One region of the Sphaerisporangium rubeum genome, then DNA from elsewhere that is predicted to be linked to it. Evidence: riboswitches for the same ligand, from Rfam matches in the RefSeq annotation. Region 1 holds a riboswitch; each other region holds the start of a gene.
What was found. A riboswitch is a leader RNA that binds a small molecule or an ion and turns the genes downstream of it on or off. The one in region 1 is predicted to bind cyclic di-AMP.

Region 1 (10,407 bases):
GTGCGTGTCCTGCAGGCCGCCGCCGAGAAGTACGGCGACGACGTCCTCGGCGACCTCTACACCGCGATCGGGACCCGGTTCCACAACGAGGCCGCGCTCGGCGACACCAAGGGCGAGGACCGCGTCGCCGCGGTGCGCCGCACGCTCGGCGAGGCGCTCGAATCCCTGGGCCTCGACCCCGGGCTGGTCGCCGCCGCCGACTCCACCCAGTACGACGACGCCGTGCGCCGCTCGCACGAACGCGGCATCACCCTGGTCGGCCAGGAGGTCGGCACCCCCATCATCAGGGTCGGCGACGTCGCCTACTTCGGCCCGGTCGTCAGCCCCGCACCCAAGGGTGAGGCCGCCGGCAAACTGTGGGACGGCGTGCTGCTGGTCGCCGGCACCGACGGCTTCTTCGAACTCAAGCGTTCCCGCACGCGCGAGCCCGTCTTCACCTGATCCGCACCCATCGGCGACGCGGCGCGAGCATCCCTCAGGTTACGACTTGTCAACAACCGGAATCAGGGAGTGACCATCGCGCGCGCCGCGCCGTAACGTCGTCCGGGTAGGGTCCGCCGGGGGGAGGACGCCGCCACGGCGCGAAGGCAGGGCATGCGGCAGCTTTACGTGCGCGGCACCTGGGTCCCGTCCTCCTCGGGGGACGGGACCGACGTCGTCGATCCGGCCACCGAGCGGGTGATCGACCGGGTGCCGTCCGGGTCGGCGCACGACGTGGACCGCGCCGTCGCCGCCGCGCGCGAGGCGTTCCCCGCATGGTCGCGCACCCCGGCCGCCGAGCGCGGCGCGCTGCTGCGGGCCGCCGCGCGGCTGCTGCGCGAGCGCGCCGAGCAGGTCGCGCGCATCATCGCCGCCGACATGGGTGCGCCGTACGCCATGGCGCTCAAGGTCCAGACCCTGCTGCCTCTCGCCGTGCTGGAGGACCACGCGCGCATGGCCGAGGAGCTGGACGAGACCGGCCGGCGCGCGGGCCGTTCGCTGATCGTGCGCGAGCCCGCCGGTGTCGTCGCCGCGATCACCCCGTGGAACTACCCGCTCCACCAGGTCGTGTGCAAGGTCGCGCCGGCCCTGGCCGCCGGGTGCACCGTGGTGCTCAAACCGAGCGAGATCGCACCGCTCGCCGCGTACGCGTTCACCGAGATCCTCCACGAGGCCGGGCTGCCTGCCGGCGTCTTCAACCTGGTCAGCGGTCACGGCCCCGTGGTCGGAGAGGCGCTCGCCGCTCACCCCGGCGTCGACATGGTGTCGTTCACCGGCTCCACCCGGGCCGGCCGGAGAGTGGCGGCGCTGGCCGCGCACACCGTCAAACGGGTCGCGCTGGAGCTCGGCGGCAAATCGGCCAACGTGATCCTGCCGGGGGCCGACCTGCGGGCCGCGGTCAGGGCCGGTGTGGCGAACGCCTACCTCAACTCCGGGCAGACCTGCTCGGCGTGGAGCCGCATGCTGGTGCACCGCGACCACTACGACGAGGCCGTGGAGCTCGCGGTGGCGGCCACGGCCCGGTACACCGTCGGCGACCCGTTCGACGAGGCCACCCGGCTCGGCCCCCTGGTGTCGGCCGCGCAACGCGATCGGGTGGTCCGGTACGTCAACCGGGGGCAGGAGGAAGGCGCACGGCTGGTGACGGGGGGCACCGACCCGCCTCTGGAGCGCGGCTTCTACGTCGAGCCGGTGGTCTTCGCCGGGGTGGAGCCCGGCATGGCGATCGAGCAGGAGGAGATCTTCGGGCCGGTGCTGGTCATCGTGGCGTACCTCACCGAGGACGAAGCCGTCGAGATCGCCGACGGCACGCCGTACGGCCTGGCCGGCGCGGTGTGGGGCGAGACCGAGGAGGCCGCGGTCGCCGTGGCCCGGCGGCTGCGCACCGGCCAGGTCGCGATCAACGGCGGACGTTTCGACCCGTCCGCGCCGTTCGGCGGCTACAAGCAGTCGGGGGTGGGCCGTGAGCTCGGCGAGCATGGTCTGCGGGAGTACCAGGAGGTCAAGGCACTCCAGTTCTGAAGGGCTCCCGGGTTCCGGAGGTCAGGGGGCCTGGAGCAGGATCCCGCGAGCGGCGTCCTTGGCGAGGCGGTCGACGTACAGGACGCCGTCCAGGTGGTCGCACTCGTGCTGGAAGCAGCGTGCCGTCAGGCCGCGGGCCTTCAGCGTCACCGGTCTGCCGAGGCGGTCGACGCCGCGCACGGTGACGCCGGCGGCGCGTGGCGTGGCGGCGTACAGCGGCTTGCCGGTCGCGCGGCCGGGGACCGACAGGCAGCCCTCCTCGTCCAGGACGGTCTCGGGGTCGTCGACCGTCAGCTCAGGGTTGACGACGTGCCCCTTACGGCCGCTCACGTCGTACACGAACAGCCGCTTCGGCACGCCGATCTGCGGCCCGGCGAGACCGACGCCGTCCGCGGCGTACATGGCCTCCGTCATCTCGTCGATCAGCCGCCGCAGGTCCTTGCCGAATTCGGTGACCGGCGCGGCGGGAGTGCGCAGCACCGGGTCGCCGATCACGCGGATGTCGCGCATACCACTCTCCTGTAAGGGGTCTGTTCGCCAAGTGCCTCTTACTCTAGCGGACGAGCGGCAGGCCGGCGTCTCCTGCGGCGTGGCGGCCCGCCCGGTTGGACCCGCCGGGCACGTGGCTGCGATGATGAGCCCGTGCGCGTCTACCTCGCCGCCGACCACGCCGGCCACGAACTCAAGAACCACCTGGTGACCTGGCTCAAGGACCAGGGTCACGACGTCGCCGACCACGGCGCGTACGTCTACGACGCCGAGGACGACTATCCCGTCTTCGTGCTGCGCGCGGCCGAGGCCGTGGCCGCCGACCCCGACGGGCTCGGCGTCGTGATCGGCGGTTCGGGCAACGGCGAGCAGATCGCCGCCAACAAGGTGGTCGGCATCCGCGCCGCGCTGGCCTGGAGCGAGGAGACCGCCGCGCTCGGCCGCAAGCACAACGACGCCAACGTCGTGGCCATCGGCGCGCGCATGCACACCGTCGAGGAGGCCACCCGCCTGGTCGAGGTGTTCCTGAGCACGCCGTTCTCCGGCGACGAGCGCCACCGCCGCCGCATCACGCAACTCGCCGACTACGAGACCACAGGCGCCGTGCCGCCGCTGCCCGCCGGCGACTGACGCCGGCCGCCTCAGCCGCCGCGCCGCCGGGTCTCCGGCTTGCGCCGCGGCGGCTGGGCCTCGGAGCGGCGCGCCGGCGTCTCTGCCTTGCGAGGCGTCTCGTCACGCAGAGGCCGCCGGTCGGCGGCCTCCTGGTGTTCGGCGTCCGGACGTGACACGTCCCGTGCGCGCATCGCGGTGATCGTGGTGATCTGCAAGCTTTGCAGTGCCATGACCGGATCCTACTCAGAAGGTGAGGCCGCCCCAGGGGGCGATCTCCCACAGCATCGCGGCGGACAGCTCACGCAGCGCGCCTCTGCGGTGCTCCTCGGCGATCCCGGCGGAGTGGAACGTCCCGAGCGGACGGCCGCCGAGGTACGCCGCGCCGAGCACGCTGACCGGCAGGGTGAGGTCGGCGGGGTCGGTGGTCCGCGACCACGTGGCACCCTCGCGGTCGCACGACAGCCGCCACCGGCCCTGGTTCCACGGGCACACGGGGTCCTCGACCTCGATGACCACGTCGGCCGCCGCCGAGTACGCGCGCATCGGCATCGCGCGCTCCAGGTCCACCACCCGGATCCACATCTCGTCGAGCCAGCCCGCGTTGAGGTGCCGGGGCTCGGCGAGCAGGTGGATGATCGGGTCGTCGGCGGGCCGGTTGTACGCGAACACGCTGGAGCACAGGTCCCGGTCGAGCACGTGGCCCCACACCGTCGTGTACGCGGCCGGGTCCACGGCGAACAGCTCCATGAGCAGGACCTCGCCGTCCGGCACGTCGTGGTCGGTGAACTGCGCCTTGACGCGGAACAGCGCGTAGCCCCTGACCCCGGCGTCGTCCTCGGCGACCACGCAGCGCAGCGGCCCGTCGCCGCGGCGGGCGGTCTCGTCGTCGGCCAGCAGCGCGCTCCAGCGCTCGGCGGACCGCGCGTACAGGCCGGGCCGCGTGGGCCGCACGGCCTCGAACACGCGCTCCAGGTCGTCGCGCACCTCCGCGGGCCTCGCCACCCGCAACCGCAGCGCCGGGTCGGACGGCGCGTGCGCGGCGAGCCGCGCGCCACGGCGCGGGATGCGGAAGAAGAGATTGTCCACGGCCCTTCCGTAGCCGAAGCGGCCGTAGATGCCGGCCTCCGAGGCGTACAGCGCGGCGAGCGCCTCACCGCGCTCGTGCAGGTCGTCGAGCTGGCGGCGCATCAGCGAGGACAACACCCCCCTGCGCCGGTGTGACGGCAGCACCGAGACGGCGGTCACACCGCACACCGGACGCGGCCCCCCGGGGACGGTCATGGAGAAGGACAGGCCGGCGGTGGTGCCGACCAGCACGTCGCCGTCGAAGGCGCCAAGTGAGCGGTCGAACTCGACCACCGACTTGAAGCGCGCGTCGCGGGACGGCGCGAACTCCTGGTTGAAGGCCTCCTGGAACACGGCCATCCAGAGGGGCCACTCCGACTTGTCGAGGGTGCGTATGGCAGGGCTGAACCGGGGACTTGGCTGAGACGTCACGGAGTCACGGTAGGACCGGGCAAACCGGATCGGCCACCTAATATACCCGTTTAATGATCAAGGTCTTGGTCAAGTAGGCTGCCCAAAGGGCATCGGGCCAGATAGAGTCGGCTCCATCATGAGTTCCCGTCCGGCGCCGCTGATCCCCCCGCGGCTCCGCGCGATCTTGGTGCGCATCCCTTTTCTGGTGCGGATCGTGCGATTCCTCCGCAGGGGGCCACTGGCACGTGACCGCAATCTCTTGATCACCTTGAGCCTGCTCACGCTGACGCTCGGCTTCCTCTCCGCGCGGGTCTCCAGCGAGTGGTTCTCACCCAGCCTGTTCATCCTCGTGACGCTGGTCGGCGGCCTGCAGCTGCGGCTGCGCAGCCTGGCGGTGCTGCTGTGCTCGGAGTTCGTCGCGCTCGGCACCATCGCCGTGCTGCTCGGCCCGCGCCACCTCACGCCGGGCACGCTGGTCACGCTCGGCTTCACCATGGTGCTCGCCGTCCTCATGGCACGCACCCGCGGCGTGCTCGGCGTGCAGGGCCTGCGCGGCGACGTCATGCTGCTGGAGCTGCGCGACCGGCTCAAACGGCAGGGTGACCTGCCCGCGCTTCGCAAGGACTGGGGCTCCAAGGTCGTTCTCAAGCAGGCCGGCGGGTCGTCGTTCGGCGGCGACTTCCTGGTGTCCACCCGCAACGGCGACATCCTGGAGATCGCGCTCGTCGACGTGTCGGGCAAAGGGGTCGACGCCGGCACCAGAGCGCTCATGCTGTCGGGGACGTTCGGCGGGCTGCTCGGCTCGGTCGACGCGTTCCTCCCCGCCTGCAACGCCTACCTGCACCGCCAGCCCGAGGGCGAGGGTTTCGTCACCGCCGTCCACCTGCGGCTCGACCTGTCCACCGGGGCCTACCAGATCACCTCGGCCGGGCATCCGCCTGTGGTGAAGTTCGACGCCGGCACCGGCACCTGGCAGGTCTCCGCCGCCAAGGGAGTGGTGCTCGGCGTCGTGCCGGACCTGCACTGCGAGCCGGACAACGGCGTGCTGCACAAGGGCGACGCGCTCATGCTGTACACCGACGGCCTGATCGAGCAGCCGGGACGCGACATCGACTCCGGCCTCGACCGGCTGCTCGGCGAGGCCGAGCGGCTGGTGCCGTCAGGCTTCCTGAGCGGGGCCCGGCCGCTGGTCGACTCCATGTCCGCCGGTCACAACGACGACTGCGCGCTCATCCTCATCTGGCGTCCCTGACCGGCAGGCCACCTTCCTACAGCCAGCCGGCCTCGCTCGCGATGCGCACGGCGTCCAGGCGGTTGCGCGCACCGGTCTTGTACATCACCCGCGACAGATGGTTGCGGACCGTTCCCACGGACAGGTACAGCTTGGCGGCGATCTCCTTGGAGGCCGAGCCTTGCGCCGCGAGCCGCAGCACGTCCATCTCTCTTGGCGTCAGGGGGTTGTCCGCCGACGTCAGCGCGGCGATGGCGAGATCGGAGTCGACGGCCTTGCGTCCGGAGGCGACCTTCCTGATGCCGTCGGACAACTGCTCAGGGGCCACGTCGATGCTCAGGAAACCCAAGGCGTGCGCGGCGAAGGCACGGCGCACCTGGCCCGGGTTGGGCTGCGCGGACAGCAGCAGCACCCTGCACCTCGGCGCCTTGTCGTGCAGCCGGGTCGCCACGGTCAGGCCGTCGAGGTCGGGGAGGTCCACGTCCATGACGGCGACGTCAGGGTCGAGCTCCAGCGCCGCCGGCACGACGTACTCGCCACAGGCCACATCGGCGATCACCGCGAGATCCTTCTCCGCGTCCAGCGAGGCCACCAGTCCCCGCCGGACGAGGGGGAGATGTTCGGCAACCAGGATGCGTATCAAGGTTCTCCTAGGGGGCATTGGCGCAGAATCCGGCAAATGTTACTTAACCGAGTCATATCCCACGGTGTCGAGATGATTGCGTACCGTCAATGCAGTCTCTCGATTCGCTGCATCTCGCGCAAGTCACTCCTGCGGTCGGTCAGTGTGAGGATGATTAACCCGCCTGGTCCGGGGCGTGCCGGAGTTCGGTTAGTCTCGTCACAGGGCAATCCGAACCCAACGCACTTCTCCGCATGTGGGAGGCCGCACCTATGAGCTGGCTCGTCGTGGCCGGGTTTCTCATCTTCTTCCTCGGCTTGATGGCGTCGATTGCCCTGCACGAGATCGGCCACCTGGTCCCCGCCAAGTTCTTCGGCGTGAAGGTCACCCAGTACATGGTCGGATTCGGCCCCACCCTGTGGTCCAGGCGGGGCAAGGAAACCGAATACGGCGTGAAATGGATTCCGCTCGGCGGCTACATCCGCATGATCGGGCCGCTTCCGCCGCGGCCCCAGGACCACGGCAAGCTGCGCAACCTGTCCACCGGCTACTGGCAGGGCCTGATCGAGAGCGCGCGCCAGGCCTCGCTCGAGGACGTCAGGCCCGGTGACGAGGACCGCGTGCTGTACCGCAAGCCGTGGTGGCAGCGCCTGATCATCTTCATCGGCGGCCCCGCCATGAACTTCGTGCTGGCCTTCCTGCTGTTCGCCGTCGTCTTCATGGGCTTCGGCATCCAGGTCGCCAAGCCGATCGTGGCCACGGTGTCCCAGTGCGTGATGACGGTCCAGGAGCAGCAGCAGGGCAAGCAGTGCACCTCCGCACACCCCAAGTCACCCGCGGCGCTGGCCGGCCTGCATGTCAACGACAAGATCGTCGCCGTCGGCGGCACCCGCATCACCACCTGGGAGCAGGCGACCGGGCTGATCCGCGCGCACGGCGCGGGACCGATCACCCTCCAGATCGAGCGCAACGGCCGGCCGGTCACCCTCACCCCCACGCTCATCGGCCGCGACGCTCCCTCCCCCGATGACCCCACCAAGATCGAGAAGAACGCGGGCTTCCTCGGTGTGAGCTCGGTGATGGTCGTCGAGCGGCAGGGCATCGGTTACGTCTTCAGCACCATGGGCGACATCACCGCGCGCACCGCCGCCGCGCTGGCCAAGTTCCCCGAGCGCCTCGGCAACGTCTGGGACGCCGCCTTCAGCGGCGCCAAGCGCGACCTCGACAGCCCCGCCAGCATCGTCGGCGCCGGCCGCATCGGCGGTGAGATCGCCGCGTCCGCCGCACCGCTCGACGCCAAGATCATCTCGCTGATCCAGCTCGTCGCACTGGTGAACCTCGCCATCGGCCTGTTCAACCTTGTCCCGCTGCTCCCGCTGGACGGCGGCCAGATCGCCGGCGCGCTGTGGGAAGGCATCAAACGTGCCTACGCACGCGTGCGCCGCCGCCCCACCCCCGGGTACGTCGACATCGCCAAGGCCCTGCCTCTGACGTACGCCGTGGTCGCCGTCCTGCTCGTCACGAGCACGCTGCTCATCTACGCCGACATCGTCAACCCCATCCGCCTGTCGGGCTGACCCACGCCGCCGGCCCGGGTCCCGGGCCGGCTCGGCCGGTGCCACGATCAGTACATCGAGATGTGCACGTGGTCGAAGTGGTTGGCCGTGACGCCGCCGCGGTCGGACATGGCGCGCCAGCCGGGGAAGCCCAGGTTGTAGATGCGCTGGCGGTAGATGACGTACTTGACGCCGAGTTTGCCGCCGTTCTTGATGGCCCAGGCGGCGAGCTCGTCGCCGAGGGCGGCGTCCGCGGCCGAGGGCATGGCGCCGCCGGAGCTCATCATGAAGTCGCAGGCCCGGCCGAGCGGGTGTTCACCGCTGTTCTCGGCCCGGTAGCAGCCGACCGGGAAACGCAGGGTGAAGTGGTCGCGCACCTCGGCGCGCAACAGTCTCATCCGTGGCGTGATGTTGTCGCTGCCGGACGGCAGTTCCGGAGCCCAGGCCCCGTTGGCGCGCTTGCCGGGAGCGGTGGGGACCAGCCGGTCGAGCTTGTCCTTGATCTCGCCGATCAGCTTCTCGGCGTCCTTGCGCCTGCCGCTCAGCTCGGTCATGTCGTCGCGCAGCGCGGCGGTGAGCCGTTCGGCGTCCCCGGCGGCGCGCTTGCGCGTGTCGCGGGCCGTGGCGAACCCGCTGAGCCGTGCGCTCTGCTCGGCCTGGAGCTGCTCGACCATCGCCGAGCCACCGGGGGTCACCAGTTCCCGGATCAGGCCCATGCCGCCGGCCTGGTAACTCAGCTGCGCGATGTCGCCGACGTCGTCGGCGGCCACGGCGTACGCCTCCTCGGCGGCCTTGAGCCGGTCACGTGCCGCCTTCTCCGCCGCCTTGGCCTTGGCGACGGCGGCACGCTTGGCGCCGTACTCGGCGATCAGCTTGTCGACCTTCTTGTTGAGCGACGCGAGCTGCGCCTTGAGCTCCTTCTCCGTGGGTTTGGGAGCGGTTGCCCCCGCCACGGCCTGACCGGGGACGAGCCCGGTCATGAGCAGGACACACGCGGCCGTCACCACGGAACCGCCGAAAGTGCGCGGCAGGGCCTTCTCCTCTCGTGCGCCGACCGGGTTAGCTGACGGGTTCGGGCCGGAGTCGCCCTACCACCACATGGGTGGATTCACCCCAGAGAAGCACGGGTCCCCGGTTCCCTGGCGAGGCGCCTGGGATTTGGCGTTACCGCCGTGACCGGCGGGTTCGATGGGATGGTAGTACTCTGCCGCCACTTGTGGCGACTCATCGGACAAATTGGGCGAAACTACTCGCCTCTGAGCATGCGTGCCGCTTCCTCAGGCAACACGTCGTTGACGAACGCCCCCATCGCCGACTCCGAGCCCGCCAGGTACTTCAGCTTGTCCTTGGCCCGCCGCACACTGAACAGCTCCAGATGCAGGTACGCGAGGTCCCGGCCCTCCCGCACCGGCGCCTGGTGCCAGGCCGCGACGTACGGCATCGGCACCCCGAACAGCCCGTCGAGCCGCCGCAGGACCCCCGTGTACAGCGGCCCGAACTCGGCACGCTCCTCCGGCTCCAGCGCGCTCAGGTCCGGAACCTGCCGGTTGAGGTAGACGTGCACCTCGAACGGCCAGCGCGCCGCCGCCGGCACGAACGCCGTCCAGTGCTCCCCGGCCGCCACCACCCGCGTCCCCGCCTCCCTCTCGGCCGCAAGCACGTCGGCGAACAGGTTCTCGCCGGTGCGCTCGCGGTACCGCGCCGCCGAGCCGAGCATCTGCCGGGTGCGCGGGGTGACGTACGGGTACGCGTAGATCTGGCCGTGCGGATGGGCCAGGGTGATGCCGATCTCCGAGCCGCGGTTCTCGAAACAGAAGACCTGCTCCACGCCGGGCAGCGCGGACAACTCGGACGTGCGGTCGGCCCACGCCTGGAGCACGAGGTCCACCTGGCCGGGGGAGAGCGCGGAGAACGACGAGTCGTGCCGGTCGGTGAAGCACACCACCTCACAGCGGCCGGCCCCCGGCCGTACCTCACTGAGCCCGCCGACCCGCGGAAGCTCCACCGGCGCGAGGCTGAACGACGGGAAGCGGTTCTCGAACACGGCGACGTCGTAGCCGGCGGCGGGGATCTCGGTGGCGTTCCCCGGCGTCGAGGGACACAGCGGGCACTGGTCGGCCGGAGGGAGGAACGTCCGGGTCTGCCGGTGACCGGCGACCGCCACCCACTCGTCCAGCAGCGGGTCGTACCGCAGTTGCGACGCCGGCGGACGTGGCGGCAGGTCGCGGGAGTCGTGCGCGCCGCGGTCGGCGTCGTCCCGGCGGTCGAAGTAGATCAGCTCGCGGCCGTCCGCCAGATGGGTGATGGTCCGTTTCACGGTCGTACCGCCTCGTCGTCGTTCTCGTCGGCCGCGGGCTCGGCCAGGATCAGCGTGCCGACGCGCTCGGCGAGGGCCTCACGCGCGTCATCCGGCAGGC
Region 2 (10,407 bases), 2.3 Mb from region 1:
GCTCGCTCTGGTGGAGCGGATCCTCGGAGGCACCCCGGTTGAAGACTCACAAGTTGAATGCAAGGCTGACTGGCCAAAGGTTGAGAAGGCGCGGCAACTTGCGGGACATGCTAATAGTGCCCACGGTGAGCCCATTATGTGGATCATTGGGGTCGACGAAAAGAAGCAATGCCTCACTAAGCGTGATCCGTCCGTAGACGCCGCGACATGGTGGAATCAGTTTCAGGCGCGATTCGACGAGGGGATAGCGCCTGACCTTACAAATACTCAAGTCGTGCCAATCGATGAGGAAAATTCTGTTGTGGCACTCGTGTTCGAGACCGATAGGGCGCCATACGTAATCAAGGTCTCGAACATGGGGAGCGTAGAACGAGACGTGCCAGTTAGAAAAGGCACCGGAACGCGCTCGGCCAATCGTAGCGATTTGATAAAAATACTCATGCCCGCACAAAAACTACCGGACGTGAGTATGGTGGAGGCCGAGGGGAGTGCGCACCTAGTTCCAGCCCGTGATTCACAGCCGGAACATCTAAGACTGATATTCCGCAGTTCTGTATTCCTCTATCAGCCCGTTGGTGGGGTTGCTGTGCTACCTGCGCACCAGATGCGGGCGACTATCGAGTTTCGACAGAAAGATATTTCCGCTGCGCCAGTAAAGCTACCTGCGCGGCTACTCTACTTCGGTATGACTAGAGAGGAGCGCGCTAGTCAGCCACGCTTCGGCGTGCTTGGGTATCCAGATGCCGCTTTCGTGGTTGGGGCCGGCGGACTGACTTTGCATATACAAAAGGACGTAAACCCTAGGGAATTTGTGATGGTAATTCAGGATTGCCCAGAGGTGGTTCTTTCGTACGCACTATCGGTCTCTGGTGCGACTCGGCCACTAGCTGTATCAGTCAGCCTGATGAGAGCGAATCCACGGGCTTCCTCAAATAATATTGCTCGTTGGTTACTACGAGGCGACCAGTACTGAAATCTCGCTCCAAGCCGGGCTGTACTTGTAGCGGCCGGCCGCGCTCTGCGCGATGGCTGCAACACTTGGGGGGTAGCGGGTTCCTGAGTGACCAACTGCGTGACAACGGTAGCTGACGATCACGAACGGCGGCGTACCTTCGCGGACGACCATTGGCACGTCCCGAGAGGGTTGAACAAGAACCGGATGAGTGTTCGATTTGGTTCACACCGAAGAGGTCACTGGTTCGATCCCAGTATCGCCCACACAGCCCGAAGGCCGCTTCCGAATCGTGGAAGCGGCCTTCTGATCTTCTGGTGACACAGCGTGCCGGCGCATGATCGGCACGCGCGCCGGTACGGATGCTGGAGCGTACGTCACCCCCCGAGGGGGGAGTCGTGTCTCTCGCGTAGCGTGTCGAGTCTGGCGTGGTACTCCTCGGCGTCGATCTCGCCGCGGGCGAACCGCCGTGCCAGCACTTCCTCAGCGGACTGTTGCGAGGGAATCCGGTCGGTGCGTGTGGTCTTGCCGGCGTAGCGGATCGCCAGCACGATCGTCGCGGCCACCAGACCCCAGAAAACCACCATGCCCAGGGTCATGAGTGCGTATCCCCAGCCACCCATGCCGTCGTGGTCCCACCACATGATCGTCACCACCCGTTCTCATCGCCGGTGCTCACCATGGTGTGTGCACACCCGGTGCCGGCTGAAGGGGCTTCAGTCCCATGTTACTAGGGGAAGGGCTGCCGGCGGCTTCGGCTTCACCGCGCGGGGCGGCCCAGCGCGCGTAGCTCGTCCGGGGTCAGCGCGGAGACGTTCTCGTCGATCGGTGTTTCGGTGTACTGGTGGATGGTCCAGGTCTTCCAATCGGCGGGTGGGGTGACGGTGCCCCGGGGCTTGCTGTAGTGCGCGACCCAGAGGGGGTATTCGGCGAGACCCTTTCCGTAGGTGTCGGCGAAGTTCCAGCCGCTGTAGAACATCGGGGCGACGCCGGTCTTGGCCTTGACGTAGGAGAGCCAGGTCTTGGCCCAGGCGTTGACCTCGGCGACGGACCGTCCGTCGGTGGTCTCCAGGTCCAGGGTCAGCAGATCGCCGGGTGCGGCGGGCTGTGAGTTGACCACTGACAGGAAGTGGTCGGCCTCGGCGATGGGGTCGTTGGCCGGGTGACCGTAGTGGTAGGCGCCACGGACGATGCCCTTCTTCGCCAATGCCTGCCAGTGCCTGGCGAAGGCGGCGTCGCGGAAGGTCGTGCCTTCGGTGGCCTTGATGATGCCGAACTGGGCGGGGCTGGTCTCCCAGTCGTGCTGGGGCTGGTAGTTGGAGACGTCCTGACCGTAGGTGAGCGGTGCGGATCGCTCCTGGACGTGGGACTGCTCGTGGTTGAGCGGGGCGGCGAACGCCTGGCCGGGGAGACCCGTGAGGGCTGCGGTCGCGGCCAGGAACGCACCGGCGAACGCGTAGGAGAGGCGCTTTCCAGGGAGGGTCGGTCGGTTCCTCGACGTGGAGGAGGATCGGGGCGTGAGCATGTGAGAGATGACTCCTGGCTTCCATGCCGCCTACCGGGTCAGCTGACGGGTTCGGACGTGGAAGTGCCCTACGGACGCGACAGGGTCGGCGTCCGATTCACCCCGGAAAAGAATGGGTCCCCGGCTCCGCGAAGCGCGGACTCGGCGGCCACGCGTACGTCCCCCGCGAGGGAGCCCCGGGGCAGGACGCGGCATGGTCGGGTGGTCGGGTGGCGACACCGCTCGTACCAGAACGGCGAGAGTGTGCAGCCGTGGCGAAAGCTACGCAGATTTCTATAAAGAGCGCAAGTAGCGGCAAGACTCTTTGAGTGTCGTGCGGGGCCGGAACGGCTCAGCGGCCCTTGCCTGCAGGGATTTCCCGGCGGGTAGATCTTTCACCACTCCGGCCGTCCTGGAGTGTCAGGCGCGGTGCAGTTGTCGTCCGGGGCGGGTGACGAGGAGTTCGGGGACGACGGCGTTGGCGGAGAGGCGGGTGAGGGCCATCGCCAGTTCCGCGATGTCCGCGGTGGCGATCATCTCGGTGGGGTCGATGCGGTCGCGGATCCAGGCGGTCATGTCGGTGTCGACGTAGCCGGGGCAGATCGCGGTGGCGGTGATGCCGGCGGGGGAGAGTTCGGTGTTGATGGAGTGGCAGAAGGCGGTGAGTGCTGCCTTGGTGGCGCCGTAGGCGGCCAGGCCGGGTTCCGGGTAGGTGCCGGTGATGGAGGACAAGACGATGATCTTCGTGCCGGTGCCGGTGCCGGTGCCGGTGCCGGTGCCGGTGGTGCCGGTGGTGGTGGGACGGTCGGCGGCGGTCGTGCGCAGGGTGGGGAGCAGGGCCTGGACCAGTGCGTACGGTGCGCGGACGTTGACGGCGAACTGCTTGTCGAGGCGGGACAGGGGGGCGGTGCCGAGAGGTCCGGCCGTGCCGGTGCCTGCCGCGATCACCAGGACGTCGCAGCGGCCGTAGGCGGTCGTGTGCGCTTCGGCGACGCGCAGGACGTCCTGCTCGTGGGCCATGTCGGCGGGCTCGGGCCGTACCTGGCCGCCGTGGGTGCGGAGACGGTCCGCTGCGGCGGTGAGGCGGCCGGGGTCCCTGGCGCAGACGGTGAGGTCGTAGCCGGCCGCGGCCAGTCGCTCGGCTATGGCCAGGCCGATGCCGCGGGAGGCGCCGGTGACCAGGGCCGCCGGCCGGGTGGCGCCGGTGACGAGGGCCGCCGGCCGGGTGGGTGTGCGTGCGTGCTCAGGCGGGTGGTCGCTCACCGCGTGCGCGGTGTCGTCGGTGCCGGTCATGTCGTGGTCCTTCCCAGAGCGTGCAGGCCCGCTGCGGCCAGGCGTGGGACGGCGGCGCCTACTGTGCCGAAGCCTTCTCCTACGGTGAGGCCCTGGCGGTGTCTGGCGTGGATGCCTTCGGCGACCACAGCGATCTTGAAGTAGCCGAGCGCGAGGTAGAAGTCCAGGTGGGTGAGGTCGCGGCCGGTGACGCGGGAGTAGCGTCCGGCGAGTGCCTCGGGGGACGGCAGGTGCTCGGAGACGGAGGCGGCCGAGCCGCCGAGGACCGGCTCGAAGGCCGGGTCGCGGTAGACCAGGTGGAGGCCGAGGTCGGTCAGCGGGTCGCCGACGGTCGCCATCTCCCAGTCGACCAGTGCGCGTACCGTGCCGAGGTCGTCGTCGGCGAAGATGGCGTTGTCGATGCGGAAGTCGCCGTGGACGACGGCGGCGGCGCTCTCGCGCGGCACCGCCTCGGCCAGCCCGGCGTGCAGGTCCTCGATGTCGCGCAGCTCGCGGGTGGCGACCCGGTGCCACTGGCCGTACCACCGGTCGACCTGGCGGGCCAGGAATCCCTCGGGACGGCCGAAACCGGCCAGGCCCACCTCGGCGTGCGGAACGGCGTGGAGCGCGGCGAGCACGTCCACCAGCGCGTAGGCGCACCGGGCCTGCTCCAGCGGGTCGTACCGGTCCAGGTCCTCCCGGGTCCGGACGACCACCCCGGGAACGTACTCCATCACCGAGAACACGCATCCGAGGACAGAAAGGTCTTCGCACAGGGTGACGGCGCGCGCCACCGGGACGCCGTTGCCGTGCAGGGCCGCTACCACGCGGTACTCGCGGGCCATGTCGTGCGCGGAGGGGGTGAGGCCGCCGAGCGGGGGACGGCGCAGCACCCAGGCGCGCCGGCCGTCGGTCAGGCGGTAGGTGAGGTTGGACCGGCCGCCGTGCACCAGTTCGGCGGTGACCGGGCCGGTCGCCTCCTGGACATGGGTGTCGAAGAATCTCCGCACGGCCACCAGGTCGAGGCCCTCCGGCGCGTGGTTCACCTCGGGTCTCCGTGCGCCTGCTGGTCGCGGCGTATCTGCTGGTCCCCGTGCGCTTGCTGGTCCCCGTGCGCTTGCTGGTCGCCGCGTACCTGCTGGTCGCCATGCGTCTGTGCGTTGCCGTGCGCCTGTTCGGCCCCGCGTGCCTGTTCGTTCCCGCGTGCCTGTTCGTCGCCGCGTGCCTGGTCGTTGCCGTGGGACTGTTCGTTCCTGCGTATCGCGCGGCGTGCGATGGCCCAGCGGTGGGTCTCGGTGGGGCCGTCGTAGATGCGGAAGGGTCGTACCTCGCGCAGGAAGCGGTTGAGTGGCACGTCGCCGGAGACGCCGAGGGAGCCGCAGATCTGCAGTGCGCGGTCCACGACCCGCCACACCGCCTCGGCGGTGAACGCCTTGGCGATCGCGGTGGACTGCGCGCCGGACCGGCCCTGGTCGAGTTCCCAGCACGCCTGGAGGGTCAGGGCCCGCGCGGCGGCGATGTCGATCTCCGAGTCGGCGATCATGCCCTGCGCCATGCCGAGGTCGGCCAGTCGCGAGCCGAACAGCTCGCGGCTCGCGGCGCGGGTCAGCGCGATCTGCTGGGCCCGCCTGGCGATGCCGAGCCAGCGCATGCAGTGCGTCATCCGGGCCGGGCCGAGCCGCACCTGCGCGTATTCGTACCCTTTGTCCACCTCGCCGAGCACGGCCTCGTCCGGCACGACGCAGTCGTCGAACACGACCTCGCAGTGGCCGCCGTACAGGCTCTCGTCGAGGGTGGAGATGTGCCGGACGACCTTCGTCCCGGGGTTCGCGGCGTCGACCAGGAACATGGTCGCTCCGCCGCGGTCGCCGGGCTCGCCGGAGGTGCGGGCCATGCAGATGGTGAAACCGGCTCCGTCGGCGCCGGTGATGAACCATTTGCGGCCGTCGATCCGCCAGCCGCCGGTCACCCTGGTCGCGCGCGTGGTCAGCGCGGCGGGGTCGGAGCCGGCCCCCGGGGCCGGTTCGGTCATCGCGAAGCACGAGCGCACCTCGCCTTGCGCCAGTGGACGCAGGTAACGCTCCTTCTGCGCGGCGCTCGCCACCGCCTCCAGCAGGTGCATGTTGCCCTCGTCGGGGGCCGCGATGTTCAGCGCGAGCGGCCCGAACAGCGACCACCCGGCCTCCTCGAAGACCGTGGTGCGGTCCCGCATGTCCAGCCCGTGTCCGCCGTACTCGGGGGAGACGTGCGGCGCGAACAGGCCGGCCTGTTTGGCCGCGGCCTGGAGCCGGGTCCGCAGCGCCTCCCCGCCGGCGGCCGCGACGCCGTCGTGGCGCTCCTCCTCGGGGACGACGACCTCGCGGACGAACCGCGCGGTGCGCTCGGCCAGCTCCGTGACACGCGGGTCATGGGACAGATCGACAGGCACCGGACCGGCCTCCTGACGGGATAGACGACGTCGACAACGGCTAATGACTGTTAGCCTACTTCTAGCCGCCGACCCCTCTCGCGGTCAAGACCGGCCTCGAAGCGTGGGCTCAGCGACGCCTGACGGGCTAACATGGGCTAGCTTGACCCGAGTCGAGGAGGCGCTTATGGCCGCGCGGGCCGCCGACATCAGGGCTGCGGCGCTGGAGCTGTTCGCCGAACGCGGCTACCAGGCCACGACCATGGCGGACATCGGCGCGGCCATCGGCATACGCGGGCCGAGCCTGTACAAGCACGTCGGGTCCAAGCAGGAGCTGCTGGCCCAGATCATGATCACGACGATGGACGCGCTGATCGCGAACCACCGCGCGGCGATCGAGGGGTGCGCGGACGTCACCGAGCGCCTGCGCCGGGCCGCCGAGGCGCATGTGCGGTTCCACGCGCGGCACCGGCTGGAGGCCTTCGTCGGGACCAGGGAGATCCGCAGTCTGGAGGAGCCGCACCGGGCCGAGGTGCTCCAGCGCCGCGCCAGGTACGAGCGCGGTTTCCGTGATCTGGTCACCGACGGGATCGGCGCGGGCCGGTTCCATGTCGTGTCCGCCAAGCTGACCTCGTACGCGATCCTGGACCTCGGCATGGGGGCCTCCGTGTGGTACCGCGAGGACGGCGACCTCACCGAGGACCAGATCGTCTACCAGTACGGCGACTTCGCGCTGCGGCTCGCCGGCGCGCGCTGAGGCGCGGCGAGTGGCGACCCCGACCCTTGACACGATGTTTCCTTGGTGCAAATCTGCACCCACAGTGCAGATCGGGCCGTGACCACCGAGGGCCGACAGATCGGGGAACGATGACACAGTTCGCCTTCACCGCGCTCACCCCGTCGGCCTTCCTCCAGCGGGCCGGCCATGTGTTCCGTGACCGGCTCGCGGTGGTCGACGGTGAGCTCCGGTTCACCTACGAGCAGTTCCTGCGTCGGTCGCGGCGGCTCGCCGGCGCTCTCGCCGGTCTCGGCGTCGGGCCCGGCGACCGGGTCGCGGCGTTGTGCGTGAACAGTCACGTCATGCTCGAACTGCACAACGGCGTGCCGATGGCCGCGGCGGTGCTGGTGCCGCTCAACATCCGCCTGTCGGCCGGTGAGCTGGCCTACATCGTCGAGCACTCCGGCGCGCGGGTCCTGATCGCCACGAGCGAGCTCGCCGAACGGGCCGGTGAGGTCGCGGCGGTGACCGGGGTCCGGCTGGTCGTGGCCGGTGGCGACGGCGAGTACGAACGGCTGCTCGCCGAGGCCGGACCGCGGGTGGCCGGGTGCGACGACGAGCGCGCGCTGCTGGCGATCAACTACACGAGCGGCACGACCGGCCGGCCCAAGGGGGTGATGTACCACCACCGCGGCGCCTACCTGCAGGCGCTGGCGATGGCGTTCCACGCGGGCCTCGGCCCGGACAGCGCCTACCTGTGGACGCTGCCGATGTTCCACTGCGACGGGTGGTGTTTCACCTGGGCCGTCACGGCCGCGGGTGGCACCCATGTCTGTCTGCGGACGGTCGATCCCGGCCGGATCTGGCGGTTGCTGCGCGAGGAGGGGGTCACCCACTTCAGCGCGGCGCCGACGGTGCTCGGCATGATCGCCAATGCCCCCGAGGCGACGTCCGGCGACCCGCCGGACCGGATCGTCCGGGTGCAGACCGGCGGCGCGCCGCCGACGCCGACGCTGCTGGCCCGCATGGCCGGGCTGCGGATGGAGGTCACCCATCTGTACGGGCTCACCGAGACCTTCGGACCGGTGATGATCAACCAGTGGCAGCCGCCGTGGGACGACCTGCCGGCCGGTGAGCAGGCCGTGCTGAAGGCACGGCAGGGGGTCGGCAACGTCATCGCCGAGCAGCCACGGGTGGTCGACGCCGGGGGCCGGGACGTCCCCGCCGACGGCGCGACGATCGGAGAGATCGTCGTACGCGGCAACGACGTCATGCTGGGCTACTACCGCGACGAGGACGCGACCGCCGCGGCCGGGCTCGACGGATGGCTCCGCACCGGCGACCTGGCCGTACGGCACCCCGACGGCTATGTCGAGATCAGGGACCGCTCGAAGGACATCATCATCTCCGGTGGAGAGAACATCGCGTCGGTCGAGGTGGAACGGTTGATCGACAGCCATCCCGCGGTGCTGGAATCGGCGGTCGTCGGGGTCGCGGACGACAAGTGGGGACAGATACCCATCGCCTTCGTGACCCCCCGGGACGGCGCGGAGGTGTCCGCCGAGGAGATCATCGGGTACGTCAGGGACCGGCTCGCGCACTTCAAGGCCCCGCGCCGCGTCGTCTTCGACGAACTTCCCAAGACCTCCACCGGGAAGATCCAGAAGAACCTGCTCCGTGCCTCGGCCGCCGAGGAACCGTGACGGGACCGCGAGGAGCGCCGGCGCGGCCGCCGCCGGGCCGGTGGCCCGGAGGCGCCGCGGCCCGGCGGCTCAGAACGTCGGGGGAGTGATGATCCAGACCGCGATGAGGTCGTCGGTGCCGACGCTCTCCCAGCGGTGCGGCAGGTTGCTCGGGAAGTAGATGGAGTCACGGGGGTCGAGCACCCATTCCTGGTCGCCGACCCAGAAGCGCATCGCTCCCTGGAGCACGACCCCGCATTCCTCACCCTCGTGCTGGTGCGGATGACCGCCGCTGCCCTGTCCGCGCGGGGCCTCGACCCAGATGATCTCCATGCGCTTGCGCAGGTTGGGGGACAGCAACTCGTTGGCGATCTCGGAGCCCGGGTAGACGACGCGGCGGCGGCGGCCGGCGCGAAGGACGGCGACGTCGCCGTCCGCCGTGGGGAATTCCGGCTGCGACTGCTCCAGCAGGGAACCGATGTTGAAATCGAGCGCCAAGGCGAGCGTCTTGAGGCTGGACAGTGTCGGATTCGCGATTCCCCGCTCGACCTGGCTGACATAACTCGTCGACACACCCGCGCGCTCGGCGAGCTGGGAGAGGGTTAACTTGCTGGCCTTCCGCCGCTCTCTGATCAGCCGGCCGAGGTCGCTCGCTTCCAACGTTGTTTCCCCGCTTCTGATTGGCCACACCGCACCGGCGACCTGACATGAATACTCGACTTCCTTGCACTCATAGTGAAATGTAGAGACTGGCCTGCCGACCGGTCAACCGCAAGCGTGTCCAGGAAGCCGGCATTCACGTTCGCGCTGGTGAACAGCATGGCGTCGTCCGCCGGGACGGTCGTCGCGCCTTACCGCCGCCACCGGGGGAACGTAGGACGATGGGGCGATGACCGTGGCCGCCTGCCTGCGACCTCGGCGGTCCGGCCGCCGTTCCGGACGACCGGCCAGGACCGGAGGCGTGTGACGGATATGAGCCTTGACACAGCGAAGCCTTAGTGTAATTGTTCACTGAGAGTGCAGGAGTTGACCTCTACTGCGCGCCATGTTCGTCTGAGTGCAGCGTCGCCGGACCGCGGAAGCTGAAGGCCTCGCACGCTCCTGTTCACAATCTGACCGTCACCGAGTCGCGGTTCGAGCGACATTCCGCCACGTACGCACCGGCGCGTCAGCGCCGTGTCCTTTTTGGCGTGCCATTCGCGATGCCGGCATGTGGCTCTCGTTCGTATTCGCACGGCTCCGGATCACGCGCACTTCGGAAAAGAGCCGCCTTTCGGCTCGTCACAGCATCAGTGCGTTCCAACCCCCGAGGAGGATCTGCGGATGGCAGGCAAGGAATACGACGTGGTCGTCCGCGGAGGCACCGTGTTCGACGGCACCGGTGCCCCGCCGGTCGAGGCCGACGTCGCGATCACCGGCGGCCGGATCGCCGCGGTAGGCGCCGGGCTCGCGGCGGGAGCAGAGGAGATCGACGCGCGCGGCAAGGTGGTGACCCCCGGGTTCGTCGACGTCCACACCCACTACGACGGCCAGGCCGTGTGGGACGACGAGATGTCCCCGTCGTCGTGGCACGGCGTCACCACGGCGGTGATGGGCAACTGCGGTGTGGGCTTCGCTCCGTGCCGGCCGTCGGACCGGGACCGGCTCATCGAGCTGATGGAAGGCGTCGAGGACATCCCCTCACCCGTCATGCACGAGGGCCTGACCTGGGAATGGGAGTCGTTCCCCGAGTTCCTCGACGTCCTCGACAAGGGGGCCAGGGACATCGACCTGTGCGCGCTGGTGCCGCACGCGCCGGTCCGCGTTTTTGTGATGGGGGAGCGCGCGCTGCGGCTCGAACCCGCCACCGAGGCCGACATGGCGCAGATGCGG
Region 3 (10,407 bases), 1.9 Mb from region 1:
CCGATCCAGAGGCCAGCGAGGGGTCGGCCAGGATATCGGCGACCGAGGGCCCGAACATGGAGAAGAAGATGGAATTCAAGATCCCGTAGACGACGCTGAAGATCAGGCCGTCGAGGAAACGCGCCACCCAGCGCTCCCACCAGAGCGCAGGCGCACCTGCGGGATCCATCCCGTAGCCCTGCTGGTGGCCGTGCTCGCCGTACGCGGGCTGGCCGTAGCCCTGCTGCGGAGCGCCGTACCCCTGCGCGCCGCCGTACTGCGGGTCCTGCGGCTGACCGTACTGCTGGTAGGACTGGCCCTGCTGCTGCCCGTACTGGGGCTGACCCTGCTGCTGCCCGTACTGGGGCTGGCCGTACTGCTGGCCCTGCTGGGGCTGACCGTACTGCTGCTGACCGTACTGCTGGCCGTACTGCGGGTCGGGCTGCTGGGGGTGCCCGTAGGGGCCGTTTCCGGGGGGTGGTTCCGCCGTCATCTGATCACCTTTCGCGACAGGCGAACGGGCACTCGCCGTTCATGCAAGGTCCTATCGCAAGTAGGGGTAGGCCCGTTACCACTTTGCCCACTTCGCACCCGTAATGTTCACCCGCGAGAACATGAAAACAGGGCCGAGGATGATTCCCCGGCCCTGCCTGTGTCAAGCTACCTGATCTTGACGACCACGGTCTTCGCGGCCTTGTCGTGCAGACACTGCTGGTACGGCTTGTCCCAGAACTGCCACAGCACGTTCACCAGCCCGAAGATGCCGATCACGACGTTGGCGAACGGGATCCAGCGCAGCAACTGCGGACCGAAGATGACGCCGGACCGCTTGATCGCCGCGTCACCCGGCAGCCCGCCGTCGAGGGAACCGCCGAGCGTGATGACCTTGATGCCCATCGCCATCTTGCCGACCGTCTGCCCCCGGCTCTTGTGCAGGAAGAAGTCGTAGACGAAGTAGACGGCCGTCACCAGGACCGCGAGCACGAGTTCGTAGAGGAACAGGCCGCTGCCTTCGGTGACCTGTCCCGTCGACAGGTCGAAGCTCGGCTGCGTCACCAGCACGGCCAGGAGGATGAAGGTGAGGATGACCGTGGGGACCGCGAGGATGAGGCCGTCGATCAGCCGCGCCACCAGGCGCTGCCACCACTCGGCGAGCGGCGCCGGCACACCAGGCGGGGCCTGACCCGCCGGGCCGTAGGCCTGGGGATAGGCCGGCTGGCCGTAGCCCTGCTGCTGACCGTAGCCCTGCGCGCCGTACTGCTGCTGGCCGTAGGCGGCCTGCTGCTCCTGCTGACCGTACTGAGGCTGGCCGTACTGCTGCTGGCCGTACCCCTGCTGCTGGCCGTACTGCTGGCCGTAGCCCTGCTGGGCCTGCTGGCCGTACTGCTGGTCGCCGTACTGCTGTTGCTGGCCGTACTGCTGGCCGTAGCCCTGCTGGGCCTGCTGGCCGTACTGCTGCTGCGGGTAGCCGCTCTGGTCGTACCCCTGCTGGCCGTACTGCTGGCCCGGCTGAGCCTGACCGTAGCCCTGCTGGCCCTGCTGCTGGCCCTGCTGGCCGTAGCCCTGCGCGCCGTACTGTTGCTGCCCGTAGGCGGCCTGCGCCTCCTGCTGGCCGTAGCTCTCCTGCTGACCATAGCCCTGCTGCTGGCCGTAGCCCTGCTGGCTGTAGCCCTGCTGGCCGTAACCCTGCTGCTGGCCGTAGCTCTGCTGCTGGCCGTACTGCTGTCCCTGCTGACTCTGCTGGGGATATCCCTGCCCGTACGCTCCCGACCCGCTCTGCTGGCCGTACGGGTCCTGCTGGCCGTAGGACTGCTGCTGGGGGTAGCTGTTCTGCGACGTCTGCTGGGGGCGGTGGACGACTGTGACCTCCGGGTCCATAGGACGCTCGGCGGGCTGTCCATACTGCGGAGGTCCGGACGACGCGTGGTCGTCCGGTTCGTCACGTGGGTACGGCGGCTGTCCGGTGCTCACCGTTTCACCTCACTTCGGCTTCGCATGCGGCAAATGTCAGACACGCATGCTGTGGTGGAGCCCAACGTAGCGACAGCGGGATCAACAGTCACCTTTCCAGCGCGTCATCCCGCCGGTCAGGGAGAGTCAGGATGGGGGTGAGAGATGGAGGAGCATGCGGGTGTTGCCCAGAGTGTTCGGTTTCACGTGCTCCAGATCGAGGAACTCCGCGACACCCTCATCGTAGGAGTCCAGCAACTCCGCGTACACCTCAGGTGACACGGGTGTGCCCTGAATCTCCGTGAATCCGTGCCGTGCGAAGAACTCCACCTCGAAGGTGAGGCAGAAGACCCGGCGCAGCCCGAGCTCTCTCGCGGTGGCGAGCAGCGCGGCCACGATGCGGTGCCCGATGCCCCGCCCTCTGTGCCGCGTGTCCACCGCCACCGTGCGGATCTCGGCGAGGTCCTCCCAGAGCACGTGCAGGGCCCCGCAGCCGACCACCTCGCCGTCCCGCTCGGCGACCCAGAACTCCTGGACGTCTTCGTACAGCGTCACCGTCGCCTTGCGCAGCAGTCGCGGCCCGTCGCCGGAATAGGACGCGACCAGCCGGCCGATGGCCCGGACGTCCGTCGCGCGGGCACGCCGGACGGCCAGTTCGCTCCCAGGTGGCACGGACGCCATGACCTGCTCCATGACCGGTCAGCGTATCCGCAGGCACCCCGCATCGCCGACGGCACCAGCCGGTGTCCGAGATAACGGACGGACCCAAATTGGCCGGCGTCCCATTCTGGTCGCGTTGGGTAGCCGGGTGAGCGCGCGACGTCGAAACGTGGCAGTACGCCGCCTTAATGCCGTTACAAGACGTCGGGACCTGCGACTTCACACGCCAAGAGATCGTAAAGTGGACGTCTTCCCAGCGTAATGCGGGTTCCGGGGGTCCGGCGGCGTGATCGTTCCGTGATCGGCCGGTTGTGATTCCTCTACAGGTTTCGTAGTTCTGGTTGAGCAGGAACCCGCGCTGCACTAGTGTCACGGCTCGATCCCGGTCATCGCCCACGGTGGCCGGACCGCCTAATCCCGGCCACATGCGACCGCCGGGAACCGGGGAACCAAAAGGCACACGCCGGGCCCGTACCGGCGGTCGCCGACCCCCCGGGGTGAATCCGAGAGGGAGGCATCGCGATCCTCCGCGACCAGTCACTCGGTAGGGCCACTCCCGCCCGAACCCGTCAGCTAACCCGGTAGGCGTCCGAGGAGAGGAGCTCGTTGGTGCACGCTGGGCGCACGCCTGGGAAGAACACGGGCCGGCACGTCCGTCCCCGCGGCCACCGGCCGCGGTCCGGCACGGCTCCGTCGAAGGCGATGGCCGCCTTGGCGGCCGGAGCGGCCCGCACGCGGCTGTCCCGCCGCGTCGCCATGCTCACCGCCGTCCTGATGGCCCTGACGTTCGGCACGCCGCTGATGTCGGCGAGCGCCGAACCGAAGCCGAGCCTGAACGAGCTCAAGAAGCAGGTCGAACGCCTCTACGAGGACATCGAGGCGCTGACCGAGCAGTACAACGGCCAGAAGGAGCGCCTCAAGCAGGCACAGCGGTCGGCGAAGCTCGCCAAGCAGACGCTGGACAAGAGCCAGGCCGACCTGGAGGAGAAGCGCCAGAAGGCCGGCGTCTACGCTCAGGACGCCTACATGACCGGCGGCATCGGCTCCTCACTGGCCCTGGCGATGTCCGGCGACCCCGACGGCTACCTCAACCGCGCGGCCACGACCTACGCTCTGCAGCTCCAGCAGGGCGAGGAGGTCTCGCTGATCACCAAGGCGATGGACAGCGCGGAGCGCGCGCGGGAGAGCGCCAAGGCCCGCGAGGCGGAGGTCAAGAAGCTCGTCGGCGAGCTCGACGCCAAGCGCGACAAGATCCGCGGCCTGGTGGGCCGCACCGAGAGCAGCCTGTTCCGCCAGGCCCGCGCGCAGGTCGCCGGCTACGGCAGGGCCACCAGAGTGGCCATCCCGATCCCCGGGGACGGCAAGGCGGCCGAGGCCGTCAGGTGGGCCCTCACGCAGCAGCTCAAGCCGTACGTGTGGGGTGCCGAGGGGCCCAACTCCTTCGACTGCTCCGGCCTGGTGATGTGGGCCTACCAGAAGGTCGGCATCAGCCTTCCGCACTACACCGGCGACCAGTGGACCGCCGGCACCCACGTGTCCCGTGAGGACATGCGTCCGGGTGACCTGGTGTTCTTCTACAACGACCTGCACCACGTGGGCATCTACATCGGCGGCGGCATGATGGTGCACGCACCGCGCACCGGTGACGTGGTGCGCGTGGCGCCGATCGGCAACCGGCCGTTCGCGGGAGCCGTGCGCATCGCCGACTGACCGCGCCGCCTGACCCGTGCGTCCGCGGCCACCCGGCCGCGGACGCACGGGTCAGATCAGCCGGCGTCTGGCGGCCCAGGCCACCGCTTCGATCGCGGTGGCCACGCCGATGCGGTCGCAGATGCCGCGCAGGCGCCGGCGCACGGTGCGGCCGCTCACGTCGAGCCGCCTGCCGACCCGGTCGACGGTGACCCCTTTGGCCAGTTCGGCGAGCAGCAAAAGATCATCGTCGGTCAGTCCCACGTCTGATCCCGTCGGAATGTCATTTCCCCGGGAAACCAGATCCGGATACGCCATCGGGTGTCCTCTCCCCCACGACGAACTCGGCAACATACTTGAATGCTTCGGCCCGCCCGTCAGGAACGGTAAACGCCACGTTGAAAGGTCGTCAAGCACTGACCGCGATACCTGTTACGTTCGTCATTGACATACCACTCCATATGTGAACTACTCATGACATGTTTACGAGCCTGTAGCGAGGTGGACACCGGTGATCAAGGGAGGGCCACCGGAGGAGGCCACGCTCAGGTGTGACGGCATGCCTGGTGGAACGGCGGATCGCGGTCACACGGCCGGGTCGGCCATGCTCGTCCCACCGTCCTGCCGGGATATGATCAGGATCCGTGCGCGCTTATTAGCCGCGAAATATGGCCCACTTTCCACAGGCATTTCCGCATGCCCGCCGCCTCGGCGATCAGCGAGGGCCGGGGCAATTGCCCGGCCCGGCCCGAGGCGTGCGCGCTATTCGACCGCCGGCGTCAGCCCACGTTGCGGTTGTAGATGAGCCGCAACCCGATGAGCGTCAGCCACGGCTCGTGCACGTCGATCGACCGCGCCTCGTTCACCACCAGCGAGGCGAGCGTGCCGGTGGCGACCACCGTCACGTCGTCGGGGTCGGCGGCGAGCTCCGGGGCGATGCGTTCCACGATGCCGTCCACCTGGCCCGCGAAGCCGTAGATGATGCCGGCCTGCAGGGCCTCGACGGTGTTCTTGGCGATCACCGAGCGCGGACGGACCAGCTCGACCTTGTGCAATTGCGCGCCGGCCGCCGCGAGCGCGTCCACCGAGATCTCGATGCCAGGCGCGGTGACCGCACCGACGTACTCACCCTTGGCCGAGACCGCGTCGAACGACGTCGCCGTGCCGAAGTCGACGATCACGCACGGCCCGCCGTACAGGGTGACCGCGGCCAGCGCGTTGACGATGCGGTCGCTGCCGACCTCCTTGGGGTTGTCCATGCGCACCGGCACACCGGTGCGGACCCCGGGCTCCACGATGACGGCGGTCACGTCGCCGTAGTACCTGCGGCACATCTCCCGCATCTCGTTGAGCACCGACGGCACCGTGGAGCACAGCGCGATGCCGCTGATGTCGGCGTCCTTCAGCAGAGGGCTCTGGCCGAGCAGGCCCTGGAGTACCACCGCGATCTCGTCGGCGGTGCGCCGCGCGTCGGTCGCGAGGCGCCAGTGCTCGATGACCTCTTCCCCTTCGAAGAGGCCGAGCATCGTGTGGGTGTTGCCGACGTCGATCGTGAGCAGCATCAAGTCCCCTGGAGGTCCAAAGCTATGTCCAGTGCCGGGGCCGAGTGGGTGAGGGCCCCGACGGCGAGGTAGTCGACGCCGGTCGCGGCGACCTCGCGCGCCACGGCCAGGGTGAGGCCGCCGCTGGCCTCCAGGCGCGCGCGACCGCCGACCAGGCGCACGGCGCGCGCCAGATCGTCGACGGCGAAGTTGTCCAGCAGGATCTCCTCCGCCCCCTCGGCCAGCAACGGCTCGATCTGGTCGAGCCGGTCGACCTCCACCTCGATCGGCAGGCCGGGAAAGGCCCGCCGGACCGCGCGGAACGCCTCGGCGACCCCACCGGCCGCCACCACGTGATTGTCCTTGATCAAGGCCGCGTCCGAAAGCGACATCCGGTGATTGGCACCACCACCGCAGCGGACCGCGTACTTGGCGAGGGCCCGCAGGCCGGGGATCGTCTTGCGGCTGTCCCTGACCCTGGCCCCCGTGCCCTCGACGGCCCGCACCCAGCGTCCGGTCTCGGTGGCGATGCCGGACAGGTGGGTGAGCAGGTTCAGCACGGTGCGCTCGGCGGTCAGCAGGTCGCGGACCGGGCCGGTCACCGTCATCAGCACGTCGCCCGCGGCCACGCGTTCGCCGTCCTTGGCGCGGGCCTTGACGGTGAGCCGGCCGCCGGAGAGCCTGGCGAAGGCCGCCTCCGCGACCGGCAGGCCGGCCACGACACCGTCCCTGCGCGCGACCACCTCGCCGGTGGCGTTCTGGCCGGGGGGGATGGTGGCGACGGTGGTCACGTCGCCTTCCTGGCCGACGTCCTCGGCGATCGCGGCGTCCACGAGCGAGACGACGGCCGCCGGGTCCAGGCCGGCGTCGAGGAGCTCGGCCTCGACGTGACTCGGCAGAGCGGCGGTGCGGTCCTCGTCGTGGCGGCGGTAGGTCATGGTCAGCCCCTCCTCGGTCAGGCTCAGGTCCAGGTGTCCGAGCCACCAGGTGTCGTCGGGTCCGGGGAAGTCCTCGCGCCAGTGCGAGCCGCGGGTCTCCTCACGGGCCGCCGCGGCGGTGACGAGCGCCGTGGCCACGGTGAGCAGGTTGGTGGTCTCCCATGCCTCCGTGCACGGCTGTACGGCCACCGGCGTCCAGCGCGCGTCGAGCAGGGCCTGGCGTACGTCACGCAGGCTCCGGCCGCCGCGCAGCACCCCGGCACCCGCGCTCATGCGGGCCTGGAGCCGGGGACGGACCCGCGGGTCGGCGAGTCCTGTGGCGCGGCCGTCGTCCACCGGCTCGCCGGGCCGCGGCGGACCGGCCGCGAGGCTTGTGGCGATGCGCTCGGCGAAGACCAGGCCTTCGAGCAGCGAGTTGGACGCGAGCCGGTTCGCGCCGTGCACGCCGGTGCAGGCCACCTCGCCGCAGGCGTACAGCCCGGGGACGGCCGTGCGTCCGTCGAGGCCGGTGCGCACGCCGCCGCTGGCGTAGTGCGCGGCGGGGGCCACGGGAATGGGCTCGCGCACCGGGTCGATGCCGTGTTCCAGGCAGATGGCGTGGATGGTGGGGAAGCGGGTGCGCCACTTCTCCTCACCGAAGTGCCTGGCGTCAAGGTGGACGTGATCGGCGCCGGTCTCCAGCATGCGGCGCATGATCGCCTTGGCCACGACGTCGCGAGGTGCGAGGTCCGCGAGCTCGTGCACGCCGGTCATGAACCGCTCGCCGCCGGCGTCGATCAGCACGGCCCCCTCGCCGCGCACCGCCTCGGAGATCAGCGGCTGCTGGCCGGTGGAGTCCCCGCCGAGCCACAGCACCGTGGGGTGGAACTGCACGAACTCCAGGTCGCTGACGACGGCACCGGCGCGCAGTGCGAGGGCCACGCCGTCCCCGGTGGACACGAGCGGGTTGGTGGTGGCCGCGTACACCTGGCCCATGCCGCCGGTGGCGAGCACGACGGCCGACGCGCGCACGGCGCCGACGCCGTCACGCGCACCCTCACCCATCACGTGCAGGGTGACGCCGCACGCGGCGCCTGCGGCGTCCTTGAGCAGGTCGAGAACGAGCGCGTGCTCGATCACCTCGATGCCAGGAACCCCCGGCCCCGCGGGCTCGGCGGCCCGAACGGCGGCGACGAGCGCGCGCTGCACCTCGGCTCCCGTGGCGTCGCCACCCGCGTGCACGATGCGGTCGCGCCGGTGGCCACCCTCCCTGCCGAGCTGGAGCCCGCCGCCGGGCTCGCGGTCGAACCGCGCGCCGCTGTCGATGAGGCGGCGCAACGCGGCCGGTCCCTCGGTGACCAGCAGGCGTACGGCATCGGCGTCGCACAGCCCCGCACCCGCGGTCAGCGTGTCGCGGATGTGCTCGGCCGCCGAGTCGGCGGGGTCGAGCACGGCGGCGATGCCACCCTGGGCCCAGCGGGTGGATCCGGCCGACAACACGTCCTTGGTGACGACGAGGACACGGGCACGCGGCGCGAGCTGTGCGTACCGCAGGGCCACGGTGAGGCCGGCCACGCCGGAGCCGACGACGACGAGGTCGGCGTGGACGGTCCAGCCGGGTTCGGGGGCGGTGAGCCGCCGGGGGAGGGGCGGGTACGTCATGGGTCGCTCCTAATTTCGTCACTATGACGATAACCGATGGCGCGCATGTTCCCGTCCATGGGGGTGATTTTCGTGATTTCCGCAGGTCAGCGGCACCGAACAGGGTACGCGGCCCGTGGCACCGGTCAGATCAGCGTCAGCACCACGTTGTCGATCAGACGCGTCGTGCCGACCCTGGCGGCGACGGCGAGCACGACCTCGCCGCGGTGGTCATCGGAGACGGGGCTGAACGTCGCCGGATCGGCCAGCACGAGGTAGTCGAGCACCAGAGGCGGATCGGCGGCCACCGCGGCGTCCAGGACGGCCTGGGCCGCGCGCAGGATCTCCTCGGGGGTCTCGCGCTCCGCGCCGGCGCGGAGCGCGGCGGACAGGGCCAGAGCCGTCACGCGGTCGGCCGGGGACAGGTAGCGGTTGCGGCTGGAGAGCGCGAGACCGTCGGGCTCGCGGACCGTCTCGCCGCCGACGACGGTCACCGGGACGTCGAGGTCGGCCACCATGCGCCGGACGAGCGCGAGCTGCTGCGCGTCCTTGCGGCCGAACACCGCGACGTCGGGACGCACCAGGTTGAACAGCTTCAGCACGACGGTGAGCACACCGTCGAAGTGGCCGGGACGGAAGGACCCCTCCACGACCGTCCCCATGGCGCCGGCCGACACGCCGACCTGCCGGTCCGGCAGGTACATCTCGTCCGCGGCGGGTGCGAACACCAGGCTCACCCCCTCGGCCGCGCACACCGCGAGGTCGGCCTCCATCGTGCGCGGGTAGCGGGAGAAGTCCTCGGCCGGGCCGAACTGCAACGGGTTGACGAAGACGCTCACCGCGACGTGATCGGCGTGCTCACGGGCCAGCCGGATCAGCGACCGGTGGCCCTCGTGCAGCGCACCCATCGTCGGCACCAGCGCCAATGTCCCCGGCGCCACACCAGGCCTCGCCACCACGTCAGCACCGGCCGCGCCGGTCACCCCGAGCGCGGCACGGGCCGCGGCCAGCTCGGCTCGGTTCCCTGCGACGATCACGTCCACGGTTTGCCTCCCAGCGCGTCGAGGAGGCGCTCGGCGGCCTCCGGTCTGAGCAGCCCGGCCGCGAGGGCCCGGTCCGCGGTGAGCCTGGCGAGCGCCACGTAGGCGTCGGCGGCCTCCGGGGCGACGGCCATGAGCGCGTCCACGTGCTTGCGTACGGTGCCGGCGTCGCCGCGCACGACCGGGCCGGTGAGGCCGGCGATGCCGAGGCGCAGCGCGTTGTCCAGCGCGGCGCCGAGCAGGGGGCCGAGCACACGGCCCGGGTGCTCCACGCCGATGCCGCGCAGGATCTCCTGCGACTCGGCGATCAGCGTCACCATGTGGTTGGCCGCGTTCGCCAGCGCCGCGTGATAGGTCGCGCGGTCCTGCTCGGCGACCCACACCGGCTCGCCACCCATCTCGATGACCAGGGCCTCGGCGACCGGACGCAGCGGGTCAGGCGCGGTCACGCCGAAGGAGCAGCCGCTGATCCTGCGCAGATCGTCCTCCCGGCCGGTGAAGGTCATCACCGGGTGCAGCGCGAACGGCAGCGCACCCGCGGCGGTGGCGGGGTCGAGCACGCCGAGGCCGTACGCGCCGCTGGTGTGCACGAGCATCTTGCCCCGCAGGTCCACCCCGGCGGCGGCCAGACCGGCGACGAGGCCCGGCAGGACGTCGTCGGGGACGGTGAGGAGCACAAGGTCGGCGCGCGCGATCAGCTCGTCGGGACGTGACATGCCGACCCCGAGCCGCTCCTCCGCGCGGCGGCGGGAGGCGTCGGAGACCCCGGCGGCGGCCACGACCCGGTGGCCGGCCTGCGCGAGCGCCGTGCCGAGCGCGGAACCCACCCGTCCGGCGCCGAGCACACCGACGGCGAGGCGGCCGGGACGCTCGCTGGTCTCCATCACGTTCCGTCCACATCGCTCGACGACAGACCCAGTTGACCAGGGTACGGCGGCGCCTGCCGCGCGCCGCGATCGGGCATTGGTAACGTGCCGTGCCGTGTGGGTG

Region 2: another riboswitch for cyclic di-AMP. It lies ahead of BJ992_RS13495 (glycoside hydrolase family 25 protein); the one in region 1 lies ahead of BJ992_RS23315 (VldE C-terminal domain-containing protein).
Region 3: another riboswitch for cyclic di-AMP. It lies ahead of BJ992_RS34085 (C40 family peptidase); the one in region 1 lies ahead of BJ992_RS23315 (VldE C-terminal domain-containing protein).

What each region holds. Positions count from the first base shown of each region.
Region 1 is NZ_JACHIU010000001.1:5,477,611-5,488,017, reverse strand. It holds gene BJ992_RS23360 (mycothiol-dependent nitroreductase Rv2466c family protein) at 1-441, shown strand, start outside; gene BJ992_RS23355 (aldehyde dehydrogenase family protein) at 595-2,001, shown strand; gene def (peptide deformylase) at 2,023-2,511, opposite strand; gene BJ992_RS23345 (ribose-5-phosphate isomerase) at 2,644-3,120, shown strand; gene BJ992_RS23340 (hypothetical protein) at 3,132-3,332, opposite strand; gene BJ992_RS23335 (GNAT family N-acetyltransferase) at 3,346-4,599, opposite strand; gene BJ992_RS23330 (PP2C family protein-serine/threonine phosphatase) at 4,718-5,833, shown strand; gene BJ992_RS23325 (response regulator transcription factor) at 5,850-6,455, opposite strand; gene BJ992_RS23320 (M50 family metallopeptidase) at 6,707-8,011, shown strand; gene BJ992_RS23315 (VldE C-terminal domain-containing protein) at 8,059-8,994, opposite strand; cyclic di-AMP (ydaO/yuaA leader) riboswitch at 9,024-9,164, opposite strand; gene galT (galactose-1-phosphate uridylyltransferase) at 9,237-10,307, opposite strand; gene BJ992_RS23305 (DeoR/GlpR family DNA-binding transcription regulator) at 10,304-10,407, opposite strand, start outside.
Region 2 is NZ_JACHIU010000001.1:3,137,715-3,148,121, forward strand. It holds gene BJ992_RS13485 (ATP-binding protein) at 1-973, shown strand, start outside; gene BJ992_RS13490 (SHOCT domain-containing protein) at 1,330-1,596, opposite strand; gene BJ992_RS13495 (glycoside hydrolase family 25 protein) at 1,713-2,477, opposite strand; cyclic di-AMP (ydaO/yuaA leader) riboswitch at 2,490-2,634, opposite strand; gene BJ992_RS13500 (SDR family NAD(P)-dependent oxidoreductase) at 2,877-3,749, opposite strand; gene BJ992_RS13505 (phosphotransferase) at 3,746-4,774, opposite strand; gene BJ992_RS13510 (acyl-CoA dehydrogenase family protein) at 4,771-6,156, opposite strand; gene BJ992_RS13515 (TetR/AcrR family transcriptional regulator) at 6,299-6,892, shown strand; gene BJ992_RS13520 (acyl--CoA ligase family protein) at 7,003-8,556, shown strand; gene BJ992_RS13525 (helix-turn-helix domain-containing protein) at 8,626-9,195, opposite strand; gene BJ992_RS13530 (N-acyl-D-amino-acid deacylase family protein) at 9,859-10,407, shown strand, end outside.
Region 3 is NZ_JACHIU010000001.1:7,345,388-7,355,794, forward strand. It holds gene BJ992_RS31220 (RDD family protein) at 1-472, opposite strand, end outside; gene BJ992_RS31225 (RDD family protein) at 640-1,950, opposite strand; gene BJ992_RS31230 (amino-acid N-acetyltransferase) at 2,077-2,622, opposite strand; cyclic di-AMP (ydaO/yuaA leader) riboswitch at 2,988-3,193, shown strand; gene BJ992_RS34085 (C40 family peptidase) at 3,199-4,299, shown strand; gene BJ992_RS31240 (helix-turn-helix domain-containing protein) at 4,351-4,542, opposite strand; gene BJ992_RS31245 (type III pantothenate kinase) at 5,058-5,840, opposite strand; gene BJ992_RS31250 (L-aspartate oxidase) at 5,840-8,398, opposite strand; gene panC (pantoate--beta-alanine ligase) at 8,524-9,420, opposite strand; gene BJ992_RS31260 (Rossmann-like and DUF2520 domain-containing protein) at 9,411-10,301, opposite strand; gene BJ992_RS31265 (SAM-dependent methyltransferase) at 10,399-10,407, shown strand, end outside.